DNA from 4 places in the Streptomyces sp. NPDC051320 genome. Region 1 is predicted to be linked to each of the others. Evidence: riboswitches for the same ligand, from Rfam matches in the RefSeq annotation. Region 1 holds a riboswitch; each other region holds the start of a gene.
What was found. A riboswitch is a leader RNA that binds a small molecule or an ion and turns the genes downstream of it on or off. The one in region 1 is predicted to bind cyclic di-AMP.
Positions count from the first base shown of each region.

Region 2: it holds a riboswitch for cyclic di-AMP, as region 1 does, so the genes downstream of both, AB0M87_RS24195 (transglycosylase family protein) here and AB0M87_RS15425 (LysM peptidoglycan-binding domain-containing protein) in region 1, are expected to answer to the same signal.
Region 3: it holds a riboswitch for cyclic di-AMP, as region 1 does, so the genes downstream of both, AB0M87_RS29055 (C40 family peptidase) here and AB0M87_RS15425 (LysM peptidoglycan-binding domain-containing protein) in region 1, are expected to answer to the same signal.
Region 4: it holds a riboswitch for cyclic di-AMP, as region 1 does, so the genes downstream of both, AB0M87_RS18605 (M23 family metallopeptidase) here and AB0M87_RS15425 (LysM peptidoglycan-binding domain-containing protein) in region 1, are expected to answer to the same signal.

Region 1 covers NZ_JBFBAL010000006.1:139,292-145,032, forward strand. The annotation lists gene AB0M87_RS15420 (L-threonylcarbamoyladenylate synthase) at 1-575, shown strand, start outside; gene AB0M87_RS15425 (LysM peptidoglycan-binding domain-containing protein) at 634-1,416, opposite strand; cyclic di-AMP (ydaO/yuaA leader) riboswitch at 1,421-1,610, opposite strand; gene AB0M87_RS15430 (FCD domain-containing protein) at 2,090-2,512, opposite strand; gene AB0M87_RS15435 (heavy metal translocating P-type ATPase) at 2,682-4,724, opposite strand; gene AB0M87_RS15440 (metalloregulator ArsR/SmtB family transcription factor) at 4,819-5,241, shown strand; gene AB0M87_RS15445 (cation:proton antiporter) at 5,288-5,741, shown strand, end outside.
Region 2 covers NZ_JBFBAL010000011.1:154,302-160,042, reverse strand. The annotation lists gene AB0M87_RS24205 (septum formation initiator family protein) at 1-475, opposite strand, end outside; gene eno (phosphopyruvate hydratase) at 611-1,903, opposite strand; gene AB0M87_RS24195 (transglycosylase family protein) at 2,148-2,834, opposite strand; cyclic di-AMP (ydaO/yuaA leader) riboswitch at 2,838-3,036, opposite strand; gene AB0M87_RS24190 (transglycosylase family protein) at 3,297-4,268, opposite strand; gene AB0M87_RS24185 (cytochrome P450) at 4,433-5,689, opposite strand; gene AB0M87_RS24180 (nucleoside triphosphate pyrophosphohydrolase) at 5,686-5,741, opposite strand, start outside.
Region 3 covers NZ_JBFBAL010000017.1:14,468-20,208, reverse strand. The annotation lists gene AB0M87_RS29075 (adenosylmethionine--8-amino-7-oxononanoate transaminase) at 1-370, opposite strand, end outside; gene bioB (biotin synthase BioB) at 363-1,424, opposite strand; gene AB0M87_RS29065 (8-amino-7-oxononanoate synthase) at 1,568-2,722, shown strand; gene AB0M87_RS29060 (ATP-binding protein) at 2,943-3,374, shown strand; gene AB0M87_RS29055 (C40 family peptidase) at 3,403-3,876, opposite strand; cyclic di-AMP (ydaO/yuaA leader) riboswitch at 3,880-4,095, opposite strand; gene AB0M87_RS29050 (urease subunit gamma) at 4,624-4,926, shown strand; gene AB0M87_RS29045 (urease subunit beta) at 4,943-5,254, shown strand; gene AB0M87_RS29040 (urease subunit alpha) at 5,247-5,741, shown strand, end outside.
Region 4 covers NZ_JBFBAL010000007.1:375,288-381,028, reverse strand. The annotation lists gene AB0M87_RS18610 (aldo/keto reductase) at 1-301, opposite strand, end outside; gene AB0M87_RS18605 (M23 family metallopeptidase) at 366-1,433, opposite strand; cyclic di-AMP (ydaO/yuaA leader) riboswitch at 1,445-1,586, opposite strand; gene AB0M87_RS18600 (PP2C family protein-serine/threonine phosphatase) at 1,800-2,951, opposite strand; gene AB0M87_RS18595 (hypothetical protein) at 3,076-3,456, opposite strand; tRNA gene AB0M87_RS18590 (tRNA-Met) at 3,543-3,616, opposite strand; gene AB0M87_RS18585 (MarR family winged helix-turn-helix transcriptional regulator) at 3,662-4,189, opposite strand; gene AB0M87_RS18580 (DUF4386 domain-containing protein) at 4,267-4,968, shown strand; tRNA gene AB0M87_RS18575 (tRNA-Met) at 5,049-5,122, opposite strand; gene AB0M87_RS18570 (S53 family peptidase) at 5,188-5,741, opposite strand, start outside.

The DNA of each region.
Region 1 (5,741 bases):
CCATCAGCACGGTGGCCGAAAGCATCCGATCCGGTGCGCTCGTCGCGTATCCGACGGACTCCTGTTACGCACTGGGATGCCAGCTGGGCAGTCGTGACGGCATCAGCCGGATCCGGTCGATCCGGAACCTCGACGACCGTCACCACTTCACGCTGGTGTGCCAGAACTTCGCGCAACTGGGTCAGTTCGTGCACGTCGACAACGATGTGTTCCGCGCGATCAAGGCAGCGACGCCCGGCAGTTACACCTTCATCCTGCCCGCGACGAGGGAGGTGCCGCGTCAGTTGCTGCACCCCAAGAAGAAGACGGTGGGTGTCCGGATCCCGGACCACCCGGTCGCCCAGGCCCTGGTCGCCGAGCTCGGCGAACCGCTGCTCTCCAGCACCCTCCTGCTGCCCGACGAGGAGGAGCCGCTGACCCAGGGCTGGGAGATCAAGGAACGGCTCGACCACGTGGTGGACGCCGTGATCGACTCGGGCGACTGCGGCACCGAGCCGACCACGGTCATCGACTTCTCCGGCGGCGAGCTGGAGATCGTACGCCGGGGGGCGGGCGACACCGACCGGTTCGAGTGACCGGGTCGGCGCCCTCCCGCCCCACCGTGCGTTCGCCGCCAGAGGTATGACGGTCCGCTCAGTACGGGCCGTTCACGTTGTCGATCGAGCCGTACATCGCGGCAGCGTAGTTGCATGCGGCGGTGATGTTGGCGACCGGGTCGTAGATGTCCATCGACGTGCCCGCCACGTGGTAGGCCTGGAACGTGGGAGCGATGACCTGCAGCAGTCCCTTGGACGGGGTTCCGGCGGCCGCGTTGGAGTCGTAGTTGTTGATCGCCTGCGGGTTGCCCGAGGACTCACGCATGATGTTGCGGTGAATACCGTCGTAGGTGCCGGGGATACCCTTCGCGGCCATGACGTCCAGCGACTCCCGGATCCAGCCGTCCAGGTTGTCGGAGTACGTCTTGGCGGACGCGGGGGCGGCACTCGTGCTCGCAGTGCTCTGCGCTGACTTGTCCGCGGTGGTCGACGCGGCCCCCTGGGCGTCCGTGGACTTCGACTTCTCGGCCTTGGCGCCGAGCGTCAAGGTGAGACCGGGCTGAATCAGCGACGGGTCGTCGCCGATGGCCTGTCGGTTGTCCCGGTAGAGCTTCTGCCAGCCGCCACTCAGGGAGTGGGCACGTGCGATCTTGAAGAGCGAGTCGCCGGCAACCACGGAGTAGGTCTCGGGGGTGTCCTTGTGGGCAGCGGTAGTCGCCCGCGCCGATTCGGCGGTGGCGTGGTGAGCGACCGGTGCCGCTTCCGCAGTGGTAGCCGCCACGAGCGGGAGTGCGAGCGCGGCGCTGCCGGTGCCCACAGCGACGAGACGCCGGGCAAGCGGGTTGCTCTTCGGACGACGGTGCTTGGCCTTTGCAGCCATGACGAATTCCTCTCCGTCGCCTACGAGGTGAGCTGTCGGGTTCGGGCTGGAGAAGCCCGGTCGCACGAATGCGACTTCACCCCGAGCCGATCCTGTACTGCGATCGGCGAACTTACCTGGGTCCCCCGCTCCTGCCGTGCGTGAGTGGGTGAGTGCGGTTTCCGGACAGTGGCAGGATTCGGCGTTCCGTCCGGGGTGACGAGAACGTAAACGAGAACGTCCGGATGAAACAAGTCCGGAAATGACATCGGCATGTCGTTTGCGAATTCGACCAAGGAAATGTCCGGCCACTCCCCCACTGCTTTGGGACTCAACTTTCCTATCCGGCAGGCGAAGTGAGCAGAGAAGCAGGTGCCGAGCTACTCACCCGGGCGTGACTCACTTCACAGACGGGACAAGATCCGGAGGCATCAAGCACGCGCAGAGAATGACAAATTGACGCATTACACTGCATGGGTACTTATAGAATGAGACAGTCAAATCGCCCATTTCGGCCATGTTTACCGTTCGCCTGCGCATACCAGAAGCGCGACTGTCCGAAGACAACTCATCGCTTCCCTTTGCGACTGAACATGTCGACGGAATCAGCCGACTATGGGTCAAGAGCTCTTTCAGGAACGGCCGTTTGTCGGTGAGAATTCCGTTGTCCGACTCAACACGTCGGCGTTGTCGGCTAATTCAGCAGAGCGGAGCGATCGGGCTGCCTACGAGGCCGACGAGAGACGGATCCCGGTGCCATCCGGTCTCTGATTCCAGAGAAATGCGCACGCATCGCGGAGGCCGCGCGAGGCCCATCGGCGGCGGCTATGGCACCGACGATCTCCCGGTGATGGGCGAGGGTCACGGCCGGGTCCTGCTGGGCGTCGCCGACATCGTCACGCACCTGGTCCATGGCAGCCCAGAAGGCGTCGAGGATCTCGCTGAGGAGGAGATTGCCGAAGGAGCGGTACAGCGCCGGATGGAAGGGCCCGGTCCGTGGACCGGGCCGTCCCTCGCCCGCCTCGCGTTCCATGGCGGCCACGCGTGCGCGCAGCGCCCGGAGGTCCTCGGCCCGCGCCGACGCCGCGACGCCCTCGATCAGGCCGGTCTCCAACACCTCGCGAACCTATATGAGTTCGTACAGGCTTGCTTCTCCGCTGCGGTGGTCCGCCGCGGCCCGGAAAGCGAGACCTTCCTCGAAGGGCGGAGGGAAAGCGAGCCGACGAAGGTACCGGATCTGCGGCGTATCTCCGCGACGTGCAGCGTGAGTACAGCGCCGGCGCGACCTATGCCATGGAGGCGGCGTTCTGCTCATCATGGCGGCTGTGGGTGACGGCTGTGGGAGTTCGACAGGCCGGGGTGGCTGCGCGGTGCCAGGCGGCGTCCCGCAGCAGGCGCAGACCGTTGAGGCCGACGATGACGGTGGAGCCCTCGTGGCCGAGGACGCCGAGCGGGAGCGGCAGGTGCCCCAGCAGGTCCCAGACGACCAGGCCGGAGATGAACACCCCGGCGATGAACAGGTTCTGCACCACCAGCCGCCGCGCCGCGCGCGACAGTGCGACCACGGTGGGTACCGTGGCGAGTTCGTCGCGGACGATGACGACGTCGGCGGTTTCCAGCGCGAGGTCGGATCCGGCGCGTCCCATGGCGATACCGACGTGCGCGGCGGCGAGCGCGGGGGCGTCGTTGACGCCGTCCCCGACCACCAGCACCTTGCGTCCTGCCTTCTGCACGGAGCGGACCGCGGCGACCTTGTCCTCGGGCAGCAACCCGGCACGGACGTCGGTGATACCGGCCTCGGCCGCGAGGCGGGCGGCCGCGCGGGGGTTGTCCCCGGTCACCAGGAGGGGCGGGCCGACGGTGAGCGCGGCGAGGGACGCGACCGTCGCGGCTGCGCCCGGGCGCAGCCGGTCTGCGATGCCCAGCACCCCGACCGGCGCGCCGTCGCGGTGTACGAGGAGGGCCGTTCGGCCGCCTTCCTCCAGCGCTTGTGCCACCTCGCGGGCCCGGTCGGCTGCCGGATCCGGTGCGCCCCGCAGCAGCCGGGCGGGCGCGCTGACCGCGATGCTGCGGCCGTGCACGGTGGCTCTGACCCCGACGCCCGGGGCAGACACGAAGTCTTCGGCGACGGGCAGGTCCAGGCGACGGTCCCGGGCGGCGTCGAGAACGGCGCGGGCGAGCGGGTGTTCGCTGAAGTGCTCGGCGGCCGCCGCCAGGGCCAGCAAGCCGTTCTCGCCGAGGCCGCTACCGCCCAGGGGACGGATGTCCGTGACGCGGGGTGTTCCTTCGGTGAGCGTGCCCGTCTTGTCCAGTGCCACTGCATCGACCTGGCCGATGCGTTCCATGACCACGGCCGACTTCACCAGGACACCATGGCGTCCGGCGTTGGCGATCGCCGAGAGCAGGGGCGGCATCGTGGCCAGCACGACCGCACACGGGGATGCGACGATCATGAACGTCATCGACCGCAGCAGACTGCTGGTCACGTCGGCGCCGAACCCCAGCGGTACCAGGAACACGGCCAGGGTCGCGGCGACCATGCCGAGCGAATACCGCTGCTCGACCTTCTCGATGAAGAGCTGGCTCGGTGCCTTGGTCCCGGAAGCCTCCTCCACCATGGCGACGATCCGTGCGATCACCGAGTCGGATGCGTCCCGCTCGACGACGACCCGCAGCGCCCCGGTGCCGTTCAGCGTCCCGGCGAAGACCTCGTCCCCGGCCCCTTTCACCGCCGGCAGCGGCTCGCCGGTGATGGTCGCCTGGTCGACCTCGCTCGCCCCGTCCAGGACCCGGGCGTCCGCCCCGACGCGTTCGCCGGGCCGGATGAGCACGGTGTCGCCGACCGAGAGGTCCTCGGTGCGGACCGTTTCCTCGCGGCCGTCCGTGGTCAGGCGGGTGGCCGTGGTGGGGGCGAGGTCGAGCAACCCCCGCACGGCGTCCTGAGTACGGGCGGTGGCCAGCGCTTCCAGAGCGCCGGAGGTCGCGAAGATCACGATCAGCAGCGCACCGTCCGTCACCTCCCCGATCGCGGCTGCCCCGAGCGCGGCCACGATCATCAGCACGTCCACGTCGAGGACCTTCGCCCGCAGGGCCTGTACTCCCGACCAGGACGGCTCCCAGCCCCCGGTGAGGTAGACGAGCGCGTACAGCGCCCCCCAGGACCAGGCCGGGCCCCCGGTCAGCTGGAGCGGCAGCGCGATCAGGAACAGCAACAGCGCGGTTCCCGCCCAACGGGCCTCCGCCAGCGCGAACACCCGCGTCCGCCGCCTCGGTACCCCGGACGCGGTGGACACTGCCCGACCGGGACGCCGGCTGAGAGCAGAAGGCATGACAAATCGACCTTTCACGGGCAGGGAACGTAACATCACCACCGTACAGGAACACCTGAACAGGTCTTCACATGTGCCAGGTAGGATGAGTCCTATGGGTCATCGAGCGGACGACAGGAGCGCTGCCACCGCCCGCGAACGTCTGGACGCCGTGGGGACCTCCGACGTCGCGGCAACGCTCCAGGCCCTCGCCACACCGTCCCGTCTGCGGATCCTGGCCCGTCTGCAGGAAGGCCCGTGTGCGGTGGGTGACCTCGCCGAGGCCGTCGACATGGAACCGTCCGCTTGCTCCCACCAACTCCGTCTGCTGCGCAACCTCGGGCTGGTCACCGGCGAGCGACGAGGCCGTTCGATCGTGTACGCGCTGTACGACCACCACGTCGCCGAGCTGCTCGACCAGGCCCTCTACCACGTGGAACACCTGCGTCTCGGACTGACTGATGCCGCCGCCGATGAGCAGAGATCGCCGTCGCGGCGAAGCGCGTTCCTCCCGAAACTCACCCCGCCGCAAACCTAAACTCTGCTCGAGCTCGAGGAATGCACAGCCCGGAGAGCAGGGTGCCATGCTTGCCGTCGCGGTCATCGCCGGGATTCTGTTTGTCTGGACGCTTCTCTCGCATCGGCTGTCACGGTGGAGCATCACCGCACCGATTGCCATGATGGCAGCGGGCATCGCGCTGACCCATGGCTCCGACCCGCCGCTCCGCTTCGACCTGGACACGGGCGCCTTCGAGCACATGGTCGAGGTCATCCTGGCTTTGTTGCTCTTCGTCGACGCCATCGAAGTCCCGGGGGGAATCCTGGGCAGGGAGAAGAGCATTGTCTTGCGCCTGCTCGGCGGCGCACTGCCGCTCACCCTGTGCGCGGCGTTCCTGACCGCTCTCGCCTTCTTTCCGGACCAGCCGGGCTGGATCCTCGCGGTGCTGGCCACGGTCGTCGTCCCCCTCGACCTGGCACCCACCGCAGGCGTAGTCCGTGACCGCAGGATTCCGGCGCGGCTGCGGGAAGTCCTCAACG
Region 2 (5,741 bases), on a different contig from region 1:
ACCGGTCGCCGGCCCGGTCCGCGGTGTCCACGCCGTCCCAGAGGTTGGTGTACCAGGGCCGGTCCGTGGCCCCCCGGTCCCGCGGCGCCCGCTTGCGCGCGTCCGGGTCGATGACGGTGTAACTCGTCTCCCCCGGCCGTACGTAATGCAGATGTTCACGGGCCAGCCGCTCCACGTACGCGTCGTCCTGCAGCCGCGCCTTCTCGTCCCGCAACTGCTCGACCCGGGCCTTCGCGTCGCGCACCTGCTGCCGCTGGTCGGCGATGTCGTTGCGCTGCGAGACGTACTGCCGCATCGGATAGGCGAGGGCGACGACCAGCGTGCAGAGCACCATCAGCAGTATCGCCGCCCGGCCGGTCAGCCGCGGGCGGCGGGCCTGACGCCTGGACTGGGAGCGGTAGACCCGGGCGGCGGTCTGCTCGCCCAGCACTTTCAGCCTGGTCGCGGTCGAGAACCGGTCCCGGTCCCCTGCCATGCCGCCTCCCCGTATACGCACGCACGTCCGTCCCCGGACACGGTACGGGACCGCGTACGAGGACGGCTGCACTGCGCTGCGCCTTTGCTGCTTATTCAGTTCTTTTTGGGTGATTCGGCATCAGCCCCGCGGCGCTCAGCTGTTCGTGCGAAACCGCGGGAAGGCCGACCGGCCCGCGTACACCGCGGCGTCGTCGAGGATCTCCTCGATGCGCAGCAGCTGGTTGTACTTGGCGACGCGCTCGGAGCGGGCCGGGGCGCCGGTCTTGATCTGGCCGCAGTTGGTGGCGACGGCCAGGTCGGCGATGGTGACGTCCTCGGTCTCACCGGAGCGGTGGGACATCATGCACTTGAAGCCGTTGCGCTGGGCCAGTTCGACGGCGTCCAGCGTCTCGGTCAGCGAACCGATCTGGTTGACCTTGACGAGCAGCGCGTTGGCCGAGTCCTCCTCGATGCCACGCGCCAGCCGCTCGGGGTTGGTGACGAAGAGGTCGTCGCCGACGATCTGGATCTTGGATCCCAGCTTCTCGGTGAGGACGTGCCAGCCGGCCCAGTCGTCCTCGAACAGCGGGTCCTCGATGGAGACCAGCGGATACGAGGCGACGAGCTCCTCGTAGTACTCGGTCATCTCGGCGGCCGAACGGGACTTGCCCTCGAACTCGTACGAGCCGTCCTTGTAGAACTCGGACGCGGCGACGTCCAGCGCGAGCGCGATGTCCTTGCCCGGGACGTAACCGGCCTCGGTGATGGCCTCGAGGATGAGGTCGAGCGCGGCCCGGTTCGAATCGAGGTTCGGCGCGAAGCCGCCCTCGTCGCCGAGGCCGGTCGCCAGACCCTTGGCCTTCAGGACCTTCTTCAGCGTGTGGTAGACCTCGGCGCCCCAGCGCAGCGCCTCGGAGAAGGACTCGGCGCCGATCGGCGCGATCATGAACTCCTGGATGTCGACGTTGGAGTCGGCGTGCGACCCACCGTTGAGGATGTTCATCATCGGCACCGGCAGCAGGTGCGCGTTCGGGCCACCGAGGTAGCGGAAGAGCGGCAGGTCCGACGCCTCGGAGGCGGCGTGTGCCACGGCGAGCGAAACGCCGAGGATCGCGTTCGCGCCCAGCGAGCCCTTGTTGTCGGTCGCGTCCAGGTCGAACATCGCCTGGTCGATGAGGCGCTGCTCGGTCGCGTCGTAACCGACGAGCTCCGGGCCGATCTGCTCGATGACGGCGAGGACGGCCTTTTCGACACCCTTGCCCTGGTAACGGTTGGGGTCACCGTCACGAAGCTCGATGGCCTCGAAGGCACCGGTGGAGGCGCCGGACGGAACTGCAGCACGACCCGTGCTGCCGTCGTCGAGGCCGACCTCGACCTCGACCGTGGGGTTACCTCGGGAGTCCAGGATTTCCCGGGCTACGACGACGTCGATGGACGGCACGAGCATCTCCTTCTGGGATGTGACGCTATGGGTGCAGGGTCTCTTTGGCCTTGCGACATGAGCCTAACCGGCCCGCGGCCCCCGACCGGCCGGGCGCCCGGCCCCTGGGACGAAAAAGCGCCCAAAAGACCTTATTACTACCCGAAGCTCGGCAAATATACTTGCTGGTAACCGAACTGACCGAAAGAAACCCCGGTCCGGCGCGTACGGGGGAGTCGCGCCGGACCGGGGTGCTCAGGGGGAGCCGGGATCAGCTCAGGTGCAGCTGCTGACCCGGGAAGATCAGGTCGGCGTCCTGCACGATGTCCTTGTTCAGGTGGTAGAGCTTCTCCCAGCCGCCGGAAAGGTGCTGGGACTTGGCGATCCGGGCGAGCGTGTCGCCGGCCTTGACCTTGTACTCGCCGTCGCCCTTCTTGATCTTCGCCGGGGCGGCGTGCTTCGCGGGGGCCTTACGGGCCTCGCTGCGCGAAGCGGACTGCGCGTTGCTGTGGGTCTCCTGCTGCGGAGCGGTCTTCGAACCAGCGCTCGCACCGGACGGGTTCACGCCCGGGTCCACACCATCGTTGGTCAGGCCGCCGGCACCCGCGCAGGACCAGGCACCCGGGCCCTGCATGTCGAGCAGCTTCTCGGCGACGGCGATCTGCTGGTCCTTGGTGGCGAGGTCGGCGCGCGGGGCGTACTTCGTACCACCGGCGGCGGCCCAGCTGGAGTTCGAGAACTGCAGGCCACCGTAGTAGCCGTTGCCCGTGTTGATCGACCAGTTGCCGCCGGACTCGCACTGGGCGACAGCGTCCCAGGTGGAGACGGAAGCGGCCGAAGCGGAGGTCGCGCCCAGCAGCGGTACGGCCACGGCGGCACCGGTGACGCCGGCAAGCGTGGCGTAGCGGACGGCCTTGGACGGGCGGCGGTGCTTGGACTTGCTGGCAGAAAAGAGCATGACGTATCTCCTCACCGACGCCTACGAGGTGAGCTGTCGGGTTCGGGCCAATGAGTTGCCCGGCTGCGCTACCTGCGCACAGCTTCACCCCAAGCCGTTTCCGTCCGTCCCGTCCCGGATTCCGATGATTCGGACTCCGCGTGGGCGGCCGGACCCGGCGCTTACCTGGGTCCCCCGCTCCTGCCTACGGCGCGTTACGCGTCGACTGTGTCTTCCCCCGACCGATGGCAGGATTCGGCGTGACGATCGAGGGTGCCCGCGGTGCGAGCGGTTCTGACCGAAACACAAATCCCTCCGATATTCAAAGATGAACATCGGAGGGAGTGCACGGCGCGTCGCACCTGTGCAGAAGGCATTTCCGCAGGTGAGGCGCGGCATGGGCGGCGCAGTCGGCCCGGACATTCGTAGCGACGGACGAGAGCCATGTCTCACCGCCGCCAAAACCGGACATAGTCGGATCAACTAGCCCTGTTTCGGGCTGAGATCAAGGGCCTGGCCAGGGAGGATGAGGTCCGGATCGCCACCGATCGTGCGGTGGTTCGCGGCATACAGCGCGGGCCATCCGCCGGGCAGATCGTGTGCATCCGCAATTGCCGAGAGATTGTCACCCGGGCGGACGGTATAGCTGTCGTCCGAACGAGCGTCGCCGCGTGTCGGGCTTTCGGACCGCGACGCGTGCCGGCCGTTGTCGTCGCCCGCCCGGGCGTCGTGCGACGGCTCGTTGGCCTCGTCGCCGCGGTGCTTGCCGGTGGTTGCGCTCCGTGAGGGCGCCGGCGTGCCCGTCGAGGCCGACGCCGGGTCGGAGGGCGTCGCGGAGTCGGTGGGCTCGGGGGAGTCGGCATCCGATGACCGCCGGCTGCCGGCCGCGTCCGAGCCGGAACCCGAACCGGAGTCGGCGGCGGGGTCGGTGGCGGCGGCCGTCGGCGCATCGGACGGCGAGGCCGAACTGGTGTCCGAGCCCGCATCGGAGCCCGTGTGCGCACCGTCGACCGAGTCCGACGGTGTCGCGGAGGCCGACGCATCGTCCGAGGCTTCGTCCGAGGCTTCGTCCGACGGCGTAGGGCTCGCGGTGTCCGGAACGCCCGGGTCCACCGTTGCCGTGGCGGCGTCGTCCTTCGTCAGGCCGGAGACGGTCGCGCAGCTGAGCCAGGGCTTGGCGCCCTCAGCCGCGTAGACCTTCTCGGCCACGGCTATCTGCTGGGAGCGGCTGGCGAGGTCCGGCCGGGACGCGTACTGCCCACCGCCGTACTGGTCCCAGGTGTCCTGCGAGAACTGCAGGCCGCCGTAGTAGCCGTTGCCGAGGTCGGCGCTCCAGATGCCGCCGGTCTCGCAGAGCGCGACGCGGTCCCAGGTGGTGGCATCGGCTGCGTGTGCGCCGGCTGCGCCCAGCAGCGGAATGGCGATGGCGGATCCCGTAACTCCTGCCGCTACCACGATGGCTGGAGCCTGACGGGGGCGTCGGTGCCGACCGTTCCCGGTGCGCATGCGGTGGCCTTCCGTGTGACGGATGATTCGAACGGTGAACGTAGCCGTAGTCGAATGCCCATCACAAGTCGATGCAGCGCAGATCACGTGAAAGTCACAGTATTGACGGCGAGTCAGTACGCATGACGGTCGAACTCCACCGGTAGCGTGCGCAATCCCCGCATGATGAGTCCACCGCGCCAGCGCAAATCGGCCGGATCCACCGCAAGCCGTATATCCGGCAGCCGCCGCAACAAGGTGGCGAGAGCGGTCTGCGCCTCCAGCCGGGCCAGCGGGGCGCCCAGACAGTAATGAATGCCGTGCCCGTAACCGAGATGCTGATTGTCGACGCGCGCGAGGTCGAGCGTGTCCGGTTCGGTGAAGCGCTCGGGATCCCGGTCGGCGGCCGCCAGCACGACCAGCACCGGATCGCCCTCGGCCACCTCCTGGCCGCCCAGGGTCAGCCGCTCGGTGGCGAACCGCCAGGTGGCGAGCTCAACGGGCCCGTCATAGCGGAGTAGTTCCTCGACCCCGGTGGCCAGCAGCTCGGTCTCGCCGGCGGCGAGTGACTCCTGAAGCCGCGCGCGCTGGTCCGGGTTGCGCAGCAGCGCGTACACGCCGTTGCCGATGAGGTTGACGGTCGTCTCGAAACCGGCGAAGAGCAGGATGAACGCCATCGCGGCGGCCTCGTTCTCCGTCAGATGCTCGCCGCCGTCGCTCGCCCGGATCAGCCCGGAAATGAGGTCGTCGCCCAGGTTCTCCCTTTTGCGGTGGATGAGCTCCGCGAGATAGCTGCGCATCTTCTTCACCGAGCGGGCCACACCACCGCGCGGGCCGCCGCCCTGGCCCGCTTTCGTATGGCGCAGCATCATTCCGGCCCAGTCGCGGAATTCGTCCTGGTCCTCCCGCGGCACACCCAGCAGATCGCAGATCGCATAAATAGGGAGAGGGAAAGCGAACTCATGGATGAGGTCGGCCTCTCCCTTTTCCACGAACGCGTCGATCAGCTGATCCGTCAGCTCCTGCACCCGCGGCGCGAACCGCGCCACCGTGCGCGGGGTGAACGCCTTCGACACCAGCCGCCGCAGCCGGGTGTGATCCGGCGGATCGATGTTCAGCAGATGCGTCATCAACTCCGCCTTGCGTTCCCCCGGGATGCCGGTCTTGCCCTTGGCGTGCGGGGACGCGGCGTGGTGCGCCGGGTTCTTCGACAGCCGGGGCTCGGCCAGGGCGGTCCGGGCGTCCTGGTAGCGCGTCACCAGCCAGGCTTCGACCCCGCTGGGCAGCGCCGCCAGGTGCACCGGCGCGTTCTCCCGCAACCAGGCGTACGCGGGGTACGGATCGGTGGCGAACTCCCAGGTGAACAGCTCGGGCTGGGGTCCTGCCGTCACCTGCCGGCCCCTTCCGCGGCCAGGATCGCGTCCCGGTACGCCCGCGCCGCGG
Region 3 (5,741 bases), on a different contig from region 1:
TCTTCACCGCCACCTCGACCGACACCGAACCGGAGTCGGCCAGGAACACGTGCTGGAGCGGTTCCGGGGTGATCTCCACCAGCTTGGCCGCGAGCCGGACGGCGGGCTCATGGGTGAGCCCGCCGAACATCACATGGCTCATCCGGTCCAACTGGCCGCGCGCGGCCTCGTTGAGCACAGGGTGGTTGTACCCGTGGATCGCTGACCACCACGACGACATGCCGTCGACGAGCTCGCCCGCACCGGCCACCCGTAGCCGCACACCGGACGCCGACTCGACCAGCAGCGGTTCCTGCTGTCCGGGCATCGGCCCGTACGGATGCCAGACGTGCCGCCGGTCGAGTTCGAGCAGCTGGTCCGTGTCAGGCATTGGGCGCGAGATCCGTCCCGGCGCCCCGGCGGCGGACCGACACCAGATCCGTACGGTGGTCGGGCAGCGTGGTGGTGTCCGCGCCCTCCACCTCGAAGCCGGCGTCCGCGATCATGTCCAGATCGGCCCGGCCCGCCTGACCCTCGCTGGTCAGGTAGTCGCCGAGGAAGATGGAATTGACCAGGTGCAGGGCGAGCGGCTGCAGCGAACGCAGGTGCACCTCCCGCCCGCCGGCCAGCCGTACCTCCGCGTCCGGACAGACGAACCGCACCATTGCCAGGATGCGCAGGCAGCGCTGCGGCGTCAGGTTCCACTGCTCGGCGAGCGGGGTTCCCTCCATGGGGATCAGAAAGTTCACCGGCACCGAGTCGGGGTCGAGGTCGCGCAGGGCGAACACCACATCGACGAGATCGGCATCGCTCTCGCCCATCCCGGCGATCAGGCCCGAGCAGGCCGAGAGCCCCGCGGCCTGTGCCTGCTGGACGGTCTCCACCCGGTCGGAGAAGTCATGCGTCGTGCAGATGTCGGCGTAGGTCGCCTCGGACGTGTTGAGGTTGTGGTTGTAGGCATCGGCTCCCGCGGCCCGCAGCCGCTCCGCCTGCCCGCCGGAGAGGAGTCCGAGACAGGCGCACACCTCCACGCCCTCGTTCTGTTCCTTGATCGCCTCGATGGTCTGCGAGACCCGGTCGACATCGCGGTCCGTCGGGCCCCGCCCGCTCGCGACCAGACACACCCGCTTCGCCCCGCCGGCCACACCGGCCGCCGCCACCTGGGAAGCCTCGTCCGGCTTCAGCCAGGTGTACTTGAGGATCTCGGCCTTGGAGCCAAGCCGTTGCGAGCAGTACGAGCAGTCCTCCGGGCAGAGCCCGGACTTGAGATTGACGAGGTAATTGAGCTTCACCCGCCGTCCGAACCACTGACGGCGTACCTTTCCGGCTGCGGCCACCACATCGAGCAGCTCGTCGTCCGACGTCGCCAGTACGGCGAGCGCCTCTTCACGGGTCGGCAGTTCGCGCCGCAGCCCCTTGTCCACCAGCGTGTTCAGCAGGTCCATGGGGGTGATCCTGGCCTACGGCAGTACGTCAGGCCAAGGAGGAACCGAACAACACCCGCCGTGAAGGGTGTGTGCATTGCCACACCATGACCCCGCATGGCCCCCGCTAGGGTCTGTGAACTGCCTACAAAGAGGGACTGATCATGCCGGGTGTCACGCCTCCATCGCCCTTCGACTGGACCGATACCGCGGCATCCCTGCGGGCCCGCGCCGGCCTCGTCCGCACGCTGCGGCCACGCCCGGCCGCTTCGGATCTGCTGGATCTGGCCAGTAACGACTACCTGGGGCTGGCCCGTAGAAGGGAGATCACCGAAGCGGCCTCGGCGGCGGTCCGCCGCTGGGGCGCCGGTGCCACCGGGTCAAGGCTGGTGACCGGCTCGACGGAACTGCACGCCGAACTGGAACGGGACCTCGCCGATTTCTGCGGCTTCGAGGCGGCGCTGGTCTTCTCCTCCGGATACGCCGCCAATCTGGCGGCCCTCACCGCGCTGACCGACCGGGGTTCGCTCATCGTCTCGGACACGGGCAACCACGCCTCGATCGTCGACGGATGCAGGCTGTCCCGTGCGGCAACCGAAGTCGTCCCGCACGCCGATCCGGAGGCGGCCGCCAAGGCGCTCGGCGCGCACCGGGGCCGCGCCCTCGTCGTCACCGACTCCGTCTTCTCGGTCGACGGCGACGCGGCGCCACTCGCGGACCTGGCCGCCGTTTGCCGAGGTCACGGTGCCGCCCTGGCCGTGGACGACGCCCACGGTCTCGGGGTGCTCGGCGAAGGCGGCCGAGGAGCGCTGCACGGCGCGGGGCTGGCCGGCGCGGACGACGTGGTCGCCACGGTCACCCTCTCGAAGTCCCTGGGCAGCCAGGGCGGTGCGGTGCTGGGCCCGGCCCGGGTCATCGACCACTTGGTCAACGCGGCCCGCACCTTCATCTTCGACACCGGCCTGGCACCGGCCGCGGCGGGCGCGGCCTTGGCGGCCCTGCGGCTGCTGCGCGCGGAACCCGGCCTGGGCGGGCGGGCCCGTACGGTGGCGAACACGCTGCACCACCGTCTCACCGCGGCCGGGCTGAGCGCGGTACACCCGCAGGCCGCCGTGGTGTCCGTACGCGCGCCGTCGCCGGCCGCGGCGGTGCGCTGGGCCGCCGCCTGCCGGGAAGCGGGGCTCGTGGTCGGCTGTTTCCGGCCGCCTTCGGTGCCGGACGGTGTTTCCCGGCTGCGACTCACCGCCCGTGCGGACCTGACGGAGGAGCAGATTGCCGGGGCGGTGCAGACCCTACTGCGAACCGTGCCCGCCGGGTGACCCTGACGGGGAACAGCCGTTCCCCCGTTTTCCCGTCCAAATACGTTCTCCCGTAGCAGAGTTCATCACTTTGAGCGACTGATACAGGCCCATCTTTGTGGATCGCGGACGATGCGGTCACTATGAGTGTCACGCTGGCGCGAAGGGCAATCCGAGGCCGTCCTCGAAGTGCATCCGCAACGAGTCGGAGCCGGCACCGGTGGGAAAGGGACAGGCCGTCATGGCAGACCACCAGGAAGCAAAAATCACCCTGCCGAGCGAACCTGCATCGGTTCCGGCGGCCAGGTCCTATGTGGCCCGGGTGCTCACCGACTGGGGCCTGCCGAACGACACGGACGCGGCGGACGCGATCCGGCTGATCGTCTCCGAGCTGGCGACCAATGCCGTGCAGCACACCTTCGGCCAGTCACCCACCTTCACCGTGGACATCGTGCTGGAGCGGGACGAACTGCTGCGCATCGGTGTCACGGACAGTCACCCGCGCTGGCCCCAGCGGCTGCCCGCGGCGGTCCAGCAGGACAACGGCCGGGGCATGGTGATCATCCGATGGCTGGCCGCCGAGAGCGGCGGCCGGCTGTCGGTCACCCCGACCCGGGAAGGCGGCAAGACGGTGTGGATCGCCCTGCCCTGGACGGCTGCCGCCCAGACCTGAGCCTGCGGCAGCCGTGCCCGCCGCTTCTTCAGTTCACGCGCCCGTACCAGACGCTCTTGGTCCAGATCCGCTCCAGCCTGACCACGGAACCGGTTTTCGGCGAATGCCAGATCTTGCCGCTCCCCGCGTACAGGCCGACGTGGAAGACGTTCCGTCCGTAGTGGAAGAAGACCAGGTCCCCACGCCTGCGGTGGGAGGCAGTGATATGCCGCACTTTGTTGTACTGCGCCTGGGCGGTGCGCGGCAGCTTCTTGCCCGCTTTTTTGAACGAATAGAAGGTCAGCCCGGAGCAGTCGAACCGCGAGGGGCCGGCTGCGCCCCACTGATAGGGCGATCCCTTTTTGGATGCCGCGATCTGCACCGCTCTGGCGGCGTGTGCGGCCGCTTGGGCCTCGGGTGCGGCGCCGGGCGCCAGCGAGGTCCCCGCTACTGCGGCGAGTGTAAGGGCCGAGGCGGTTCCGGCCCGGGTGAGCAGAGACGGGATGTGAATCTGCGCAGTCATGCGCAACCCTTCGTCAAACCGCCTGAGAAGGTTGACCTGTCGGGTTCGGGCCGGCGAAGTTGCCCGGCCGCCGCGCGGTTGGCCGACTGATCGGTCGGCCGTCCTTGCAGCGGCTTCACCCCAAGGGGCGACATGTCTGTCGCCCCGAACTGCTTGGGTCCTCCACTCCTGCCGATCCACTCGTGTCGACCAGACGTCCGGGTACGGCGGCAGGACTCGGCGTCCGCCCGGACCGCCCCGCCGTGGTGGCGGGGGCTTGTCGTCCCAGGGATCTTCACTCACCGCGCGCCGGATTTCTGCCTGACAGTGCCGGTTCGCCAGTCCGCTCACCCCTGACCCATCCGAGTGGGCAGGGTCCCGGAAGCACCGACCGGCCGGCGGGTACGGGCCCCTCACCAGGTGTGCAGCCCCGCTCCGCGGCGGGTGCTCGGGCACGCGGTGCAAATCGGGACGAGCCGTCGGACCCGGCCCGTCTAAGTCTTCCGGGCGACGCCCATCGGGGTAGGGGTGGCAGCCGAAAGGATGGCGGGACGGTGTGTCTCCAGGGTCACCCTGCGCGCTTCGCCGAACGCACACCGCAAGCGACGATCATGGCCCAGCAAAAGGCCGGTTAACCTGCCGGAAAAACTTCCGCCCTAATGTGCAATGCCTGATGGCCTGGGGTTCCGCACCGTGTCAACAAAATGTTGAAGTCGTGTGGTCCGCGGTGCCCGACCGGGCCCGGGATGAAGACGGTGAGGCGGAAGCGTGCAACTGACACCCCATGAGCAGGAACGACTGCTCATCCATGTGGCGGCGGACGTCGCGGAGAAGCGCAGAGCGCGGGGCCTGCGACTGAACCACCCCGAGGCGGTTGCGCTGATCACCTCGCACATCCTGGAAGGTGCCCGGGACGGCCGTACGGTGGCCGAACTGATGGCGTCGGGGCGCAAGGTGCTCGCCAGGGCGGACGTCATGGACGGCATCCCCGAGATGGTCCACGAGGTCCAGGTCGAGGCGACCTTCCCGGACGGCACCAAGCTCGTCACCGTGCACGAGCCGATCGTCTGACCGGGAAATGGCACCGATGATCCCCGGAGAGATCCTGTATGCCGAAGACCCGCTGACCCTCAACGAGGGCCGCCGGGCCACCCGTCTCACCGTTCTCAACATCGCCGACCGCCCCGTGCAGGTCGGCTCCCACTATCACTTCGCCGAGGCCAATCCAGCTCTGCGCTTCGACCGCGCCGCGGCACAAGGCCGTCGGCTGAACATCGCCGCGGGAACCGCGGTGCGCTTCGAGCCCGGCATTCCCGTCGACATCGAACTGGTCCCCATCGCCGGGCTGCGCATCGTCCCGGGACTGCGGGGAGAGACCGCAGGAGCCCTCGATGGCTGAACTCACCCGCGCCGTCTACGGCGACCTCTTCGGCCCCACCGCCGGGGACCGGATCCGCCTCGCCGACACCGAGCTTCTCGTCGAGATCGAGGAGGACCGCTGCGGAGGCCCCGGCCGGGCCGGCGACGAAGCGGTGTTCGGCGGCGGAAAGGTGATCCGGGAGTCGATGGGCCAGTCCCGCGCCACCCGCGCGCAGGGCGCCCCGGACACCGTCATCACCGGCGCTGTGATCCTCGACCACTGGGGCATCGTCAAGGCCGACATCGGCATCCGGGCGGGACGTATCACCGGAATCGGCAAGGCCGGAAACCCCGACACGATGGACGGAGTCCACCCCGATCTGGTCATCGGCCCCGAAACCGAAGTCATCGCAGGCAACGGCAAAATCCTCACGGCCGGCACCATCGACGCCCACGTGCACTTCATCACCCCCACGCTCATCGACCAGGCGCTGTCGTCCGGGGTCACCACCCTCGTCGGTGGCGGA
Region 4 (5,741 bases), on a different contig from region 1:
CGGCCGAGAGCCCCTTGTGCGCGGGATGTGCGCCGACCTTGGTGGCGACCACCACCTCGGAGCGGTTTCCGCGGGCGGTCAGCCAGTTGCCGATGACGGTCTCGGACTCGCCACCCTGGTTGCCCGCCACCCACGCGGAGTACGAGTCGGCCGTATCGACGAAGTTGCCGCCGGCCGCGGTGTACGCGTCGAGCACCGCGAAGGACTGCGCCTCGTCGGCGCTCCAGCCGAAGACGTTGCCGCCGAGGGCGAGCGGGAAGACATGGAGGTCGGACGTGCCGAGCCTGCAAAGAGAAGTCATAGGGCGGACAACCCCGGCACCGTCCCGCACTATTCCGTGCACGGCGCCGGGGTCGCGGGAGCCGTCAGGCGTTGATGCCCCTGCTCGCCAGCCAGGTCAGCGGGTCGATCGGGTCGCCGCCACCGGGGCGGACCTCGAGGTGCAGATGCGGCCCGGTGACATTGCCGGTGGCGCCGACATTGCCGATGACCTGCCCGGTGGTGACCTTCTGGCCGGCGCTCACGGCGATCGACGACTGGTGACAGAACCAGAGTTCCGTGCCGTCGTCGAGGGTGATGACCGTGCGATAGCCGTACGACCCCGACCAGCCGGCCGACTTGACCGTACCGCTGTGCACGGCCTTGATCGGGGTACCGGTCGGAGCGGCGAAGTCGAGGCCGGTGTGGTAGCCGGAGGACCACATCGAGCCGCTGTCACCGAAGTGCGAGGTGAGGGTGTAGGAGGCGACCGGGAGCGAGTAGCTCGCGGCCACTTTGGCGAGTCGTTCCCTCTCCGCCTTGGCCTTGGCCTCCGCCTCGGCCTTCTGCTTGGCAGCCTTCTCCTTGGCGGCTGCCGCCTCCTGCTGCTTCGCCGCCTCAGCGGCGGCCTTGGCGGCCGCTGCCTTCTCCGCCGCCACCGCGGCCTGGTCGTCGACCGCGCTCTGCTGCTGCTCGGCCTGGAGCAGGATGCGGCTCCGCAGCGCTTCGCCGGCGTTCGAGTCGCTGCCGACGGCACCGGTCGATGCGGTGCCGATCGCGGCATGGGCGGCGCCCGCTTCGGTTGCGTCACCGGACGAGGAGTGGCCGTCGATGTCCGATATCAGCGTTCCCACGCCCGGCAGCGACTCGGCGTCCGGCAGCTTGTCCTTGACGGACTGCGGAAGGTCGGGGAGGGAGATCGAGACGGGCGGCTTCGCCTGCGCGCTGGCCATGCCGCCCGCGCCGACGGCAGCGATCACGCCGACGCCGAGGACCGTGGAGCTGCGCGCGATGCCGCCGCGCTGCTTGGCCACCCGGTGCTTGCCGCGCAGCGGACGAAGGGACTCCTCGGTGGGGTTCCACTCGTCGAACGTGCCGCCGTCCTCACCGCCGAAACCGAGAGATTCGTCGTTCGGGAAGTAAAGCGTTTCGGGGGCAGGGTTGTTGGACGCCACGGAGGCGCACTCCTTTCCTTCCTTACCGCCTACCGGGTTAGCTGACGGGTTCGGAGCAGGAAGGTCTCCTACGGGCCGTTCCTTGCGGAGCTGCCCGATTCACCCCAATAAGTGGTTCCCCGGTTCCCTTGCGGGATTCGGCGCGTGCGCACGGTGTCGCCTCTTGCGACGACTGGGACAACCGCGCTGCGTTATCGAACGTTAATAGACCCACGCCCCGGAGCCAAGCCGTTCCAACTGATCATTAACGATTTTGGCCTGGACCAATCGGGGCACAAGGGGGCGGAGTCGGGCGAGTTGACGCGCGCTCAGGAAACCCTCATTGCTTGACCGTTCATCAAATGTTATGCAGAGCGGTGCGTCCGGTCACTCATCGCGACGGATTCCCCGTACGATCTCCACCGTCCTGCGCCGCGGGGGCTGATCGTCCGTCGGACGGGCCACCGCGAGCAACGCCATGTCGTCCGTCGAGTGCCCCCCGGTATGCCGCCGCACATCGTCGGACAGCGCCGTGAGCAGCTCGTCGGGCCCCGGGAAGATCCGGCCGCGCAGCCGTTCCTTCGGATCGTAGAAGACCCCTGCCGCGTTCCGCGCCTCGGACAGCCCGTCGGTGTAGAGCAGCAGCGTGGCCCCCGGCGGAAACGGCAACTCGTCGGCACGATCCGGCCAGGAGGCCACATCCGCCATCCCCAGCGGCAGCGCGGCATCGGTCGGCGTGACCGCGTCGAGCCCCCCGTCGGCGTACAGCAGGAGGGGCTCGGGATGACCGCGGTTCACCACCCGGATCCGGTCCCGGCCGCCGCGTGGCACTTCGGCGAGCGCGGCGGTGGTGAAGCCCTCGATGGCGTCGAGGCCCTCCCGCCGGGTGCCCTCCCTGGTCAGCGCACGCTCCAGACGCTGGGCCACCCCTTCCAGGCTTCTCTCCTGCTCGGCGGCCTCCCGGAAGGCTCCGATCACCACCGCCACGGCCTCCACCGCGCCGAGCCCCTTGCCCCGCACATCACCCACGATGAGCCGGACCCCGTACGGCGTGTCCTGCACCGCGAAGAGGTCCCCGCCGATGAAGGTGCCGGCCTGTGCCGCCTCGTACCGCGCCGCGACGTGCAGTCCACCGATCCGCTCGAGGGGCACCGGCAGCACCGCGCGCTGCGCGGTCTCGGCGATGACCCGGGCCGACGCGAGCTGCTCACCGCTACGGCGCACCACCCGGTTGATGATCAGCGCGAGCGCCGCCACAGTGATCACCGTGAGTAGCTCGGTGACAGCACTGGCATGGGCGCTGCTGCCGTTGTAGGCGTGGAGTCCCGCCATGGCCACGACGGCAGCCACCCCGGTCAGCAGCGTGGCTCGGAGCGAGAAGAACGGAGCGGCGATCAGCGGTGCCGCAGAGAAGAACGGCACCGGGGTGAAGGGGTCCGGAGTCGCCAGGTCGAATGCGATCCCACCGACCAGCAGCACCGGCGGCAGCGCCAGGAGGAACCGGCGTGCCGTGCCGCGCTGTGCTCGCTGCCCCACCAGTGGTCTCCTGCCCGGTCCATACCCGGCTGCGGACAGTACCGCGCCCCACCCAGGCTGTCCGCAACCACGCCGACCGGCGATCCGACGTCGGCCAACCGGGGGAACGGCTGGGCACCGGCCCGTTTCAGAAGGCCCACGCCAGCAGATCCACCGCCAGCACAGCCAGCGCCATACCCAGGAACAGCGTGTAGGCCCCCAGAACCCGCCCCCGGTCGCCCGCCGCCCACTGCCGCGTCAGCACCCACCCGAACACCACGGCCTCCGCCGCCGCACCTGCGACGCCCGCCGGCGGCCAATGGAGGCCGAACAGCAGGGCAGCAGTGGCCAGCGTATGTACCACGGCGAGCAGCGAAACGACCCGGAGCCGCCGCCCCTGCAGCACCCCGAGCCGGGTCAGCTCGTCGAGCCGCTCGAGCCCCACCCGCGCCCGCGTCAGGCCGACCAGGGCCGACGGCACGACCTCCAGCAGCAGCAGTACGGTCAGCGTGACCCGCAGAACGAACACGTCAGCCCCCTGATACGTGCCGGCGCCACCCGCCGGAGTAACGCTCGAAGGCCCGGCACATGATGTGCCGGGCCTTCGTTCACAAGTAGCGGGGACAGGATTTGAACCTGCGACCTCTGGGTTATGAGCCCAGCGAGCTACCGAGCTGCTCCACCCCGCGTCGGTGAACCCAACCCTACGGCATCCGCAGCGATGCTCCTCACCATTAACGTCCGGACCGGCCGGCCGTTCCCGAGCGGCCGCCGCCCGCGCGCACCTTCCCGAATCCGGGGTGCACCCCGGGGGAGAGTCCCTGCTGCTCGGCCAGCCTGCCGAGCAGCATGCCCAGTTGCCGGTGCTCGTCCACAGAGAGCCCCGCACAGATCTGCTGCTCGTGCGCGGCGCCGGCCTCCCGCAGCCGGGACAGCAGCGCGACACCCTCGTCGGCCAGGAAGAGCGCGTACTGCCGCCGGTCGGCGGCATTGCGCCTGCGTTCGATGAGCCCGCGCGCCTCGAGTTCATCGGCGAACGCCACGAACCGGCTGGGCGGCATGCCCAGCACGTCTGCCAGTTCGCGCTGGCTGCGCCCCGACATCCCCGCCAGCAGGCGCAGGAGTCCCGCCTGGGCGGGGGTGAGATCCAGTTCCGCGATGCGCTCGGCGAACCGGTCCGCCGCGTGCGCCCCCAGCTGAGCCAGCAAGAAGGCGACCCCCTGAGGGGGCCGCGCGCCCGGTGCTTCCTCATCCAGTTCCATGGAGAAATGATATCAGCTTGACAATCGTTCGGGACTGTAATCATTCTGGTAAGGTGACGAATATCGAGGAGGCAACCGTGACCACCGCATCCGCCGACCCCGCGCCCCGGCGAGCAGAGGCCCCGAGCCGTCGCCCGCAAGGAGGTCCACCCCTGCTGGCCCCCGTGCTGGCCTTCGCCGTCCTGACCATCGCCTACGTGATCGTCAACCGGTCCACCCCGCACCTGGACGCGACCGGTGCCGAGGTGCTGCGCTATGCCTCGGCCCATCGCACGACCGCGAAGGCGGGATCACTGCTGCTCTTCGCTTCCTCGGTGCCCCTGGCACTGACCGCCGCGATCCTCTACCGGCGGCTCCGCGCCCTGGGGATCACCGCTCCCGGCTCCGCGATCACCCTGGTCGGCGGGGTACTGGCCTCGAGTGCGCTCGCGCTGAGCGGCATGTTCGGCTGGGCCGGCGGCCGGCTGTCCTCCGACGGGGGCCCCGCCCTGGCCAGGGCCCTGGCCGACCTCTCGTTCCTGGCCGGCGGTCCCGCGTACGCCACGACCTTCGCCCTGCTCATGGCGGGCATCTCGGTCACCGGCCTGCTGGCCGGCCTGCTTCCACGGGCGCTGGCCTGGCCAGGACTGGTACTCGCCGCGGTCGGCCTGGTCTGCGAACTGACCCTCGTGGTCGACGGGTTCCAGTACCTCCTGCCGATCGCCCGTTTCGGCGGCCTGCTCTGGCTGGTGATCGTCGCGGTCAGGCTGCCCCGCACCCGCCCGTCCCGCCACCAGTAGGCCCGGCGCCAACAGCACCGGACAGCGGCCGGGAACGCTCGAAGGCCCGGCACATGATGTGCCGGGCCTTCGTTCACAAGTAGCGGGGACAGGATTTGAACCTGCGACCTCTGGGTTATGAGCCCAGCGAGCTACCGAGCTGCTCCACCCCGCGTCGGTGAAGCCAACCCTACGGCATGCGGCCGGTCGCCACGGACCAACATCCGGTGAGTACGGTGGTCAGCCGTGGCGGCTCGCACGGGCGAGCGCCGGCACGAACCGGGCCGCGTCCACGGTGCCGACGCCGGTGGCCATGTCGTAGCCGTTGACGGCGGGGTAGCCGGTCACCCCCTGGTAGCTGTTGTCCGTCCCGTCGTTGACGTCCACGATGCCGGACGAGCGGTGGTGGACCAGGGTGTACAGCGCCTTGTTGATGTCACCCACCCGGTGACCGGCGGCCTGGTCGGCGAGGGCGACGATGCCGGAGAACAGCGGGCTCGCCTCGCTCGTGCCGCCGGAGACGTCCCAGCCGACAGCGGTCGGGTCGTAACTGGAGTACACCCACGCCCCGCCGTTGACAGCGGCGGCCATGGAGATGTCCGGGGTGCCGCGGCGACTGCCGACGACCTTCTTCTCGCCGTTCTGGAACGCGGGACGGCGGAAGACGTGCGACTGGCCGCCGCCACCGGCGCCGTAGTCGTTGTACACGCTCTCCGGCGCGGTGCGGTTGCCCTTGTCGTCCAGATGCAGCTGGGTGCCGCCGATCGACGTCACCAACGGGTCGGAGGAGGGCC